3 regions of the Micromonospora sp. NPDC047521 genome follow, and region 2 is predicted to be linked to each of the others. Evidence: riboswitches for the same ligand, from Rfam matches in the RefSeq annotation. Region 2 holds a riboswitch; each other region holds the start of a gene.

Region 1 (3,262 bases), on a different contig from region 2:
GGTCCGCGAGCAGGTCGGCCTGCCCATCACGGTGGGCGTGGCGCGGACGAAGTTCCTGGCGAAGGTGGCAAGCGGGGTGGCGAAACCGGACGGGCTGCTGGTGGTCGCACCCGACGGCGAACTGGCGTTCCTGCATCCGCTGCCGGTCGAGCGGCTCTGGGGTGTCGGTCCGATCACCGCCGCGAGGCTGCGCGAACGCCGGATCCGTACGGTCGGCGACGTGGCCCGGCTCGGTGAGGCGGCGCTGGTCTCGCTGCTCGGCGCGGGCGCGGGCCGGCACCTGCACGCTCTGGCCCACAACCGTGACCCCCGGCCGGTGCAGGTGGGCCGCAGGCGTGGGTCGATGGGGGCGCAGCACGCGCTGAGCCGCGCCCCGCACGCGGCGGCCGAGCTGGACGCGATCCTCGCCGGCCTGGTCGACCGGGTCACCAGGCGGATGCGGGCCGCCGGACGGGCCGGACGCACGGTGGTGCTGCGGCTGCGCTTCGGCGACTACACGCGGGCCACCCGCTCGCACACGGTGGGCAAGGCGACCGCGGACACCACACAGGTGCTCGCCGCCGCACGGGCGCTGCTGCGGGCGACCCAGCCCGAGATCGACAGGCGGGGCGTGACCCTGATCGGCGTCTCGGTGGGCAACCTCGACGACAACCCGGTCCAGCCGGAGCTGCCCTTCCAACCCGACCCCGGCACCGACCTCGACGCGGCGGTCGACGCGGTCCGCGACCGGTTCGGATCGGCGGCCCTCACCCGGGCGGTGCTGCTCGGCCGCGATCCCGGCGTCGAGATGCCGCTATTGCCCGACTGATGGCCGCGTTTCCTGCGATCGGTGACACATCACAGCAGGTCGGCGGTTTAGCCGACCGCCCACGGGTGACCCTTGAGGGGAACAGCCTGACGAGGGGGGCCCTACGATGTCCGACGACACCAGCAACCGACCGAGCCGTCGCGTCGAGCGTCCGCACGACGTGACCGACCCACTGCTCTGGCAGCTCGCGGTCGACGTGCTGAGCGCCCACGAGCCGGACGACGAGGGGCACTGCCGCAATCTCCAGTGCGCCGGCCAGGGGTGGCCGTGCGAGGCCCGCACCGGCGCCGAGCACTCGCTGCGGCTGGCCCGCGGCGAGTCCACGTCGGTCGAGATGACAGTCGACGACGTACGGGACGAGAGCCGCCCCGGCTGGCCCGGCGGGACCGCGCCGCGCTGGGGCCGCAACGCCGGGCCGCTGCCCGCACAGCAGCGGGAGCAGAGGGCGTCCGCCACCGCGGCCTGACCGCGACCCGCGTCGTCACGCGCGAACGCTCGGCCGGTGACCCGGCCGAGCGTTCGTGCGTCATGCGTCGTGCGTCAGAGGCTGAGCCGCTGACCCGGGAAGATCAGACCCGGGTCGGCGCCGATCAGCTGCCGGTTGCGCTCGTACAGCGCCTGCCAGCCGCCGGTCGAGCGCTGGCGGTCGGCGATCTCCGACAGGGTGTCGCCCGGCTTGACGGTGTACGTCTCGCCGCCCGCCGCGGGCGCGGTGCGCTCGTTGTCGCGCGTCGCCGGCTTCTCGCCGCGCGACGGCCCGGGCTTCGAGCTCGACTCCGTCGACTTCGTTGACTTGGTCGACTTCGTTGACTTGGTGGACTTCGTTGACTTGGTGGCGGAGCCGCCCGACGAGCCGCCCTTCTTGCCGCAGGTCGGCCAAGCGCCGATGCCCTGCCCGTCGAGCACGTTCTCGGCGACGGCGATCTGCTCGCCGCGGCTGGCCAGGTCGGCGCGTGCGGCGTACTTCTTGCCGCCGTAACCGGCCCAGGTGCTCTGCGAGAACTGCAACCCGCCGTAGTAACCGTTACCGGTGTTGGTCTTCCAGTTGCCGCCGGACTCGCACTTGGCGATCGCGTCCCAGTTGACGCCGGCCTGCGCCGGGGCGGCCGGGCCGAAGAGGGCGACAGCACCGGTGACCGCGCCGACGGCAAGGGTGCCGACGGCGAGGCGGCGGGTGGTGACCCGTCGATGACGGGGCGTGTGAGCAGAAGTCATGAATTTCCTCCACGCCGGCGAGGTGAGCTGTCGGGTTCGGGCCGAGGAGCCCGGCCGCGCGGTGGCGGCTTCACCCCGAGGTGACGTGCACCGGAAAACCTGGGTCCCCCGCTCCTGCCCGGTGGACTGGGTTCCGACGACCGGGGGCAGGATTTGGCGTTGCCGGCCGTGGTGTCCGCAGTGGCGAACCCGACCGACGTTAGGCACGGTCGGTGACGAACGCCCACTCGCTGTGAAGTTCTTCACCGGGCAGCGCTCCGCGTTGCGCCCACCGGTTGCGGGCCTCGCGGCACTGTGCAGTGACCACGATGGACCGTTTGCGATCAGCGCTCTGGGCGGAGCCAGGCGACGATTCGACGCAGCAGCTCGACGTGGCCTGGCGACTCGTACGACCGGCCGTCGTGGCCGAGGGCGCTGTAGACGATCCGGCTGTCCCCTGCCGTGCGGGCCCAGACGAGCGGGTGGAAGACGCCGCCCTCCCGGTGCCCGTAGAGCGGCTCGATGTGGACGCCATCGACCCGTTCCAGGTCGGTGTAGCGCTCGTCGAAGACCTCGATGTCGCCGAGCCCTTCGGTGATCGGATGCGCGACGGCGGTCCGCCGGATGAGACTGGAACCGATCGGCGGATGGAACGAACGGCCGTGCTCCCAGGCGGCGCCGATCGTGGCACGCCAGCTCGGCACCCGGGGGAACGCGAGGGTCGCGCTGTGGACGGCGAGCAGGTTGCCGCCGCCGGCCAGGAAGCCGTCGAGAACGAGCCCGAAGAGCGCGTCGTCGGGGACCGGGGAGGACCGGTCGGCGCTCGCGTTCACCACCAGCAGTCGGGCACCGTCGAGCGCGGTAGCGAGCCGGTCGACGGACGTCACGACGGCGGCACCACCGATCATGTCCGCGAGGATGGCGCTGGTCTGCGCCAACGGGTGCCAGGGGTCGCCGTGCGGCCCCTGGCCGCTGAAGATCACTGTGCCGACAGGCACGGGCCCTCCCGGAATCGACGTTCGGGCAGAGGTCAGGGTCGCGTACCGGCGGGGCCCCTGCCGGGTGCCCCGCCGGTCGGAGCGACTACAGGGTGCGGGCCAGCCGGTCGGCGAGCGTCCGGGTGAAGCGGGCCGGGTCGGCCAGTTCGCCGCCCTCGGCGAGCACCGCCAGGCCGTACAGCAGCTCGGCCGTCTCGGTCAGGGTTTCGGAGGAGTCGCCCTGCTCGTGGGCCTTGCGCAGCCCGGCGACCAGCGGATGACC
Region 2 (3,262 bases):
GGTCAGGCGGCCGTGCACTGCACGTCACGGCTGCGACGGGTCGGCCGCGCCGGCGGTACGGCGACAGGCGCGGCAGCCACCGGCGGAGCGTGCGGATCGAGCCAGACCTGCACGGCCGGCCGGCCCGGCGCGTAACCCGGAATGCCCGCGACGGGCTGCTCGCGGCGGGTCAACATCGCCACGTCGACGGTGAACTCGAACAGCCGCCAGTCGGCGTGCGGCTCGGCCCGGGCACCCTGGGCCAACCGGGCCAGCTGGGCGGGGTCGGTCACCGGTCGGGCGTGACCCGCCACGTACGCCTCGTCGTCGCTCTCCTCAGGCGGGAACGAGTGCAGCGCGTAACGGCCGTCCCGTTCGAGGTCACGGCGCTTCGGGGAGTCGATGACGAAGCAGAACAAGCCCTCGTCGGTGATGACCGGGGAAACCGGATGGACCCGGGGCCCGCCGTCGGCGCGGACCGTGGCCAGGTAGCCGAAGCCCGGCCCGTACTGCTGGAGGAGAACGCGGATCCCGTCGGCGAGTCGGGGCTCGTCGGCGGCGAATTCGGACCAGGAAGCCATGTGGGCATTCTATCGAACAAATGTACGACCAGCGACCTCGACGCGCTGGTCACCGGCACCGAATCCCAGCCGGGCCTGGCAGCACTGGCGCACCTGGCCGACCCGCTGAGGCAAGAACGACGAGGGCCCGCCGCGAACGGATCGCGACGGGCCCTTCGGTCACCTCTGATCAGCCGGGGCGGCCGTAGCTGTGGATCGGGCCGTCGTCGACCTTCTTCATCTTGACCGGCTGACCGGCCTGGGAGGCGTGCACCACCCAGCCGTTGCCGACGTACATGCCGACGTGGTGGATGTCGCTGTAGTAGAACACCAGGTCACCGGGGCGCAGGTCGGCCCGGCTGACGTTCTTCGTGACCCGGCTCTGCGCGGCGGCGTTGTGCGGCAGGCTCACGCCGGCCTTCGCCCACGCGGCGAGCATCAGCCCGGAGCAGTCGTACGAGTTCGGGCCCTCGGCCCCCCACACGTAGGGCTTGCCGATCTGCGCGCAGGCGAACTTCACCGCCGTGCCGGCAGCACCGCCGGGGTAGCTCGCCGGGCAGGGCGCGGGGCGCAGCGGGCCGCCGCCCCCGTTGCCGTACACCTTGAGGCGCAGCTTCTGTAGGCGGTCGATCTCCTCGTTGATCTGCTTCTTCTTCGCCGCCAGCTGGGCCTCGGTGCGGGTCAGCTGGGACACCATCTCGTCGAGCGGAGCCTTCTTCGCGGCCAACTCGTCGCGCAGGTCGGCCACCTCGCGGACGTCCTGCTGCTGGTTGTGCGCGAAACGGTCGAGCATTTCGAGCTGCCCGACGACCTCGCTCGGCGACCGGCTGCCCAGCACGGCGTTGACGGTGGAGACGTTCTCGCCCTTGTACGCGCGCACGGCCAGGGCGCTGACCTTGTCCATCGCGGCGTCGACCTGACGCTCCAGCGGGGCGATCTGGGCGGCCAACGCGTCGGCCTGCCTGCGCTTGGCGGCGAGGTCGATCCGGGTGGCGTTGTGCCGTTCGATGATCGGTTCGAGTTTGTTCCAGTCGGCGTCGATCTGGCGTTCGATCTCGGCGACCGACGGGTCGGCGTGGGCCGCGGTGGCGCTGCCGGTCAGGACGACGGCGACGCCGGCCAGTGCGGCGAGAGCGGTGGTGAAGCGGGACCAGCGTGGGCGCGGCACGATCGACGTCGGGCCGGCTGGCGCCGACCGCTCGGACGACGGCCGCGGGGCATGGAGTGCCACCGGGGTTCCGTTCTCCTTCTTCCTGACCGCCTACCGGGTTAGCTGACGGGTTCGGGCGGGAAGTTGGCGCCCTACCGCAGTGGCTGCGGATTCACCCCGGGGGGACGTGGGTCCCCGGTTCGCTCGGAAGCGACTCGGCGGTGTCGGTCCGTTACCGCCCGGGCTGGGCGGACCTGCTGTCGGGCCGACAAATGACCAGAGTAGAGACGCCCGTTACCGATCCGCAACCCGTGCGGCCGTGACACTCCGTACCGATTGGAGAGAGTCACGGGGCGTACGCGAAGATTTCTTTCCGAAGACTTCGACAGATGGAAAGGTATTGACGCAGGCTCCCGGGCGGCGCGAAGGTGACCTCACCTTCATCCGCGCAAATCTGGGGGGTTCGATGCACCGTCCAACCCTGTCCGCCGGCCGGCTCGCCCTGCTCGCCGCCGCCGTGGTCGCCGCCTCGACCGCGATACCGCCACCCGCCGGCGCCGCAGCGGCGCCCGCCCCCGACCGCCAGCAGCAGTACGCCGCCGCGGCGACCGAGTACGGCGTGCCGACCACCGTGCTGCTCGGTGTCTCCTACCTGGAGTCCCGCTGGGACAGCAACGGCGGCACACCGAGCACCAGCGGCGGCTACGGCCCGATGCACCTGACCGACGCCCGCCACGTCGCCGCCCTGCCCGGACGCGGCCACCACGACACCGGCACCGAGGACCCGCGCGGCGACGACTCCCGGCCCGCGCTGGCACCCGCGACCCCACCCGCCGAGGACCCCGCGCCACCCCCGGCCGCGTTGCAGACCGTGGACGCCGCCGCCGCGCTGACCGGCGCCGCACCCGAGTCGCTGCGTACCGACCCGAACGCCAACATCCGTGGCGGGGCGGCGCTGCTCGCGTCGTACCAGCGGGAGTTGGGTGCCCCGGTCGGAGCCGGCACCGACCCGGCCACCTGGTACGGCGCGGTGGCCCGCTACGCCGGCGCGGACAGCGCCGACGCCGCGGCGGCCTTCGCCGACGAGGTCTTCACCACGATCAGCGCCGGCGAGTCCCGGGTGACCGACGACGGCCAGCGGATCACGCTGCCGGCCAGCGCGGTACGACCGGAGCGCTCCTGGCTGGACCGGCTGGGTCTGCGTCGCCTCGCCCGCCCGGACGGGCTGGAGTGCCCCCGCACCATCTCCTGCGAGTGGATCCCGGCGCCCTACCAGGCGTTCGGCGACGGCGACTACGGCAACCACGACCTCTCCGACCGGCCCGCCCGGCAGAAGATCGAGTACATCGTCATCCACGACACCGAGGCGAGCTGGGCGACCACGCTGAAGCTCGTCCAGGACCCGACGTACGTGAGCTGGCACTACTCGCTGCGATCGGTGGACGGGCACATCGCCCAGCACGTGAAGACCAAGGACGTCGGCTGGCACGCCGGCAACTGGTACGTCAACGCCAAGTCGATCGGGCTGGAGCACGAGGGCTTCGCCGCCCAGGGCACCTGGTACACCGAGGCG
Region 3 (3,262 bases), on a different contig from region 2:
CCGTGCGTTCCACGGGGGTCGACCCGGTCGAGCTGATCGTGCCCGCCGCCGGATTGGAGACGGCCGTCGTGGAGGCGGCCGCCGGTCTGCTGGCGGAGGTGGACGGCACGGTCGGCGTGATCACGCCGGTCCCCCGCCGCGACGAGGTCGCCGGCTGGCTGGGCACGCTCGGCGCACCGCGCCTGCAGGTCGTGACCAGCCTGGAGGCGAAGGGCATGGAGTACGACGGGGTGGTGCTGGTCGCCCCGAGCGAGATCCGGGCGGATCCGGGTGCCGGGGTACGGACGCTCTACGTGGCGCTCTCCCGGGCCACGCAGCGGCTCACCACCGTTGACCCGACCGGCTGATCGGGCCCCGACGAGCACCGTCGGGGCGGGTGCCGCCCGTATAGTTGCACACATAGCGATGTGCGCATACATTTGACCGGGTCCCGACTGGCGGCGGAGGGTGGGTTTCGTGGGCGCAGGTCATGACCACCACCACGCGTCGGTCGCCAATGCCGCACACCAGCACCGGGGACGGCTCTGGGCAGCGTTCGGGCTGCTCGCCGCCCTGATGGTGGTCGAGGCGGTGGCGGCCTTCCGCACCGGCTCGCTGGCTCTGCTCTCCGACGCCGGGCACATGTTCACCGACGTGCTCGGAATCGGCATGGCACTCGCGGCGATCACCGCCACCCGCCGGTCGACAGGCGACCCGCAGCGCACCTTCGGCCTCTACCGCCTAGAGGTGCTCGCCGCACTCGCCAACGCCGTCCTGCTCTCCGGCGTGGCGGTCTACGTGGTGATCGAGGCGATCCGCCGGTTCGGCGACCCGCACGAGGTACTGGCCGGCCCGATGCTCGCGGTCGCCGTACTCGGCCTGCTCGCGAACGTGGTCGCCTTCGCGCTGCTGCGTGCCGGCGCGCGGGAGAGCATCAACCTCCAGGGGGCGTACCTGGAGGTCCTCGGCGACCTCCTCGGCTCAGTCGGCGTGATCGGCGCGGCGCTGCTCATCACGGTCACCGACTGGTGGTGGGCCGACCCGCTGGTCGCGGTCGCCATCGGCGTGTTCATCCTGCCGCGCACGTGGCGACTCGGCCGGGCCGCCGTCCGCATCCTCGTGCAGGCCGCCCCGGAACACCTCCAGGTCACCGCCGTACACGACCGGCTCGCCGCAGTGCCCGGCGTGGTCGAGGTCCACGACCTGCACGTCTGGACGCTCACCTCGGGCATGGAGGTGGCCTCCGCGCACCTGACCATGGCGCCCGGCGCGGAGGTCGGCACGGTGCTCAGCGCGGCGCGTACCGCCCTGCACGACGACTTCCGGATCGAACACGCGACGCTCCAGATCGAGCCCGGTGCCGCGCCCGGCGCCTGCGGCTCGGTCGAATGGTGACCGCCTTTCGAGAAGTACGCTCGCATTTGCCCGAGTTTTTGGTCATGACGCACGCACCGTCCGTCACATCGGCTGCAAGCGCCCCACCTGCCCCGGTAGGCTCGGTCCCGGCCTCCACCAGGCGGCGCCCTCCCGGCGCCGGTGGCGGCCGCCGCCTAATCGCCCGAGCGGGCGAACCGGGGAACCATGTTCCTGGGGTGCATCCGCGTCAGCGGTAGGGATCTTCCGTCCCGAACCCGTCAGCTAACCCGGTCGGCGGCTGACGGAAGGACATGCGTAGTGGCACCAGCACGACCACCCGCCGCCCGCCTGGCGGCCCTGATCGTCGCGATGCTCGCCCTCGGCGTCGCACTCCCGGCCGGGGCGGCGGCCGCTCCCCCGACCACCCAGCGGGCCGCCGCGGCACCCGACAGCGACGAAGAGGGCGGCACCCCCGCGCTCCGCGCCCAACTGGAAGCCGCCAGCAAGGGCTACCTGGACGCCAAGCGCGCCCTGGACACCTCCGTGCAGCGGCAGCAGCAGCTCACCACCCAGCTCAAGACCACCGAGGCCGAACTGGAGGCCCGCAGCGGCAAGGTCGGCGAGATCGCCGGCGTCGCCTACCGCACCGGCCGCCTCGGCGCGATGTCGGCGCTGCTCAACAGCAACACCCCGGAAGGCTTCATGGACCGGGCCGCCGCGCTGGACGCGGTCGCCGCCAACGAGGACCGGGTGCTACGCGACCTGATCGCCACCAAGGACGAGGCCACCCGCACCCGGGTCGCCCTGGACGGCGAGATCCGCGAGCAGCGCAAGCAGGTCGCCGTGATGGCCAAGCGCAAGGAACAGGCCGAACGGGCCCTGACCGTGGCCACCACACCCAAGCCGCAGACCACCTCCGACAGCGGCTCCAACCGGGGGACGTCCAGCGCGAACGCCACGGCCGCGCCGCGTAACTCCGACGGCTCCTGGCCCTCGGAGTCGTGCAGCGTCAACGACCCCACCCCGGCCAGCGGCTGCATCACCCCGCGGACCCTGCACGCGCTCAACCAGGCAAAGGCCGCCGGCTTCACCAGGTACGTCTCCTGCCACCGCTCCGGCGGCTCAGGTGAACACCCGAAGGGTCGGGCCTGCGACTTCGCCGCGCAGAAGAACGGCTTCGGCGGTGACGCCACCGGCGGCGACAAGACGTACGGCAACAACCTGGCCGCCTACTTCATCCGCAACGCCGACCGGCTCGCCGTGCTGTACGTGATCTGGTACCGGCAGATCTGGCTGCCCAGCAGCGGGTGGAAGTCGTACAGCGGGGCGGGTGGCGACCCGTCCAGCGACCACACCAACCACGTGCACCTGTCGGTGTACTGACCCCCACCCGTGGCCGGCGCCCCGAACCGGGGGGCCGGCCACCGGTACGTCAGCGGGCGTACCCCTGATGTCGCCGACTGTCGGACGACCCGGCGGCGGCCCGGCGGCAGCATCGTTCCCATGCGACTTCCGCCCACGGCCCGCAAGGCACTGCTCACCCTGCACCTGGTCACCTCCCTCGGCTGGCTCGGCACCGACCTGGTGCTGCTCACTCTCGGCGTGGCGGTCCAGCGCGGCGCCGACCCGGCCACGGTCTACCCGGTCACCGCGCTGCTCGGCACCGTGCTGTTCGCGCCGCTGAGCGTGCTGGTCTGGCTGATCGGCGTGGCCAGCGCACTCCTCACCCCCTGGGGACTGCTGCGCTACCGCTGGGTGCTCGTCAAACTCGTGCTCACCACGGTGATGGTCGGGCTGGTCCTGTTCCTGCTCACCCCGAACCTGCGCCACGCCGGAGCCCTGGGGGCCGCACTGCCCGCCCGGGACCGCGCCGACCTGGTGATCGCCCCCGCCGTCTCGACCAGCCTGATGATCATCGCGACGGTGC

The links. A riboswitch is a leader RNA that binds a small molecule or an ion and turns the genes downstream of it on or off. The one in region 2 is predicted to bind cyclic di-AMP.
Region 1: another riboswitch for cyclic di-AMP. It lies ahead of ACZ6N8_RS28930 (transglycosylase family protein); the one in region 2 lies ahead of ACZ6N8_RS06305 (C40 family peptidase).
Region 3: another riboswitch for cyclic di-AMP. It lies ahead of ACZ6N8_RS08675 (coiled-coil domain-containing protein); the one in region 2 lies ahead of ACZ6N8_RS06305 (C40 family peptidase).

Annotation. Positions count from the first base shown of each region.
Region 1 is NZ_JBVJGN010000020.1:37,478-40,739, forward strand. It holds gene dinB (DNA polymerase IV) at 1-808, shown strand, start outside; gene ACZ6N8_RS28925 (hypothetical protein) at 915-1,274, shown strand; gene ACZ6N8_RS28930 (transglycosylase family protein) at 1,349-2,023, opposite strand; cyclic di-AMP (ydaO/yuaA leader) riboswitch at 2,022-2,192, opposite strand; gene ACZ6N8_RS28935 (ThuA domain-containing protein) at 2,347-3,000, opposite strand; gene htpG (molecular chaperone HtpG) at 3,086-3,262, opposite strand, start outside.
Region 2 is NZ_JBVJGN010000002.1:503,297-506,558, forward strand. It holds gene ACZ6N8_RS06300 (pyridoxamine 5'-phosphate oxidase family protein) at 3-560, opposite strand; gene ACZ6N8_RS06305 (C40 family peptidase) at 730-1,770, opposite strand; cyclic di-AMP (ydaO/yuaA leader) riboswitch at 1,784-1,920, opposite strand; gene ACZ6N8_RS06310 (N-acetylmuramoyl-L-alanine amidase) at 2,156-3,262, shown strand, end outside.
Region 3 is NZ_JBVJGN010000003.1:223,002-226,263, reverse strand. It holds gene ACZ6N8_RS08685 (HelD family protein) at 1-347, shown strand, start outside; gene ACZ6N8_RS08680 (cation diffusion facilitator family transporter) at 457-1,374, shown strand; cyclic di-AMP (ydaO/yuaA leader) riboswitch at 1,517-1,648, shown strand; gene ACZ6N8_RS08675 (coiled-coil domain-containing protein) at 1,654-2,718, shown strand; gene ACZ6N8_RS08670 (hypothetical protein) at 2,839-3,262, shown strand, end outside.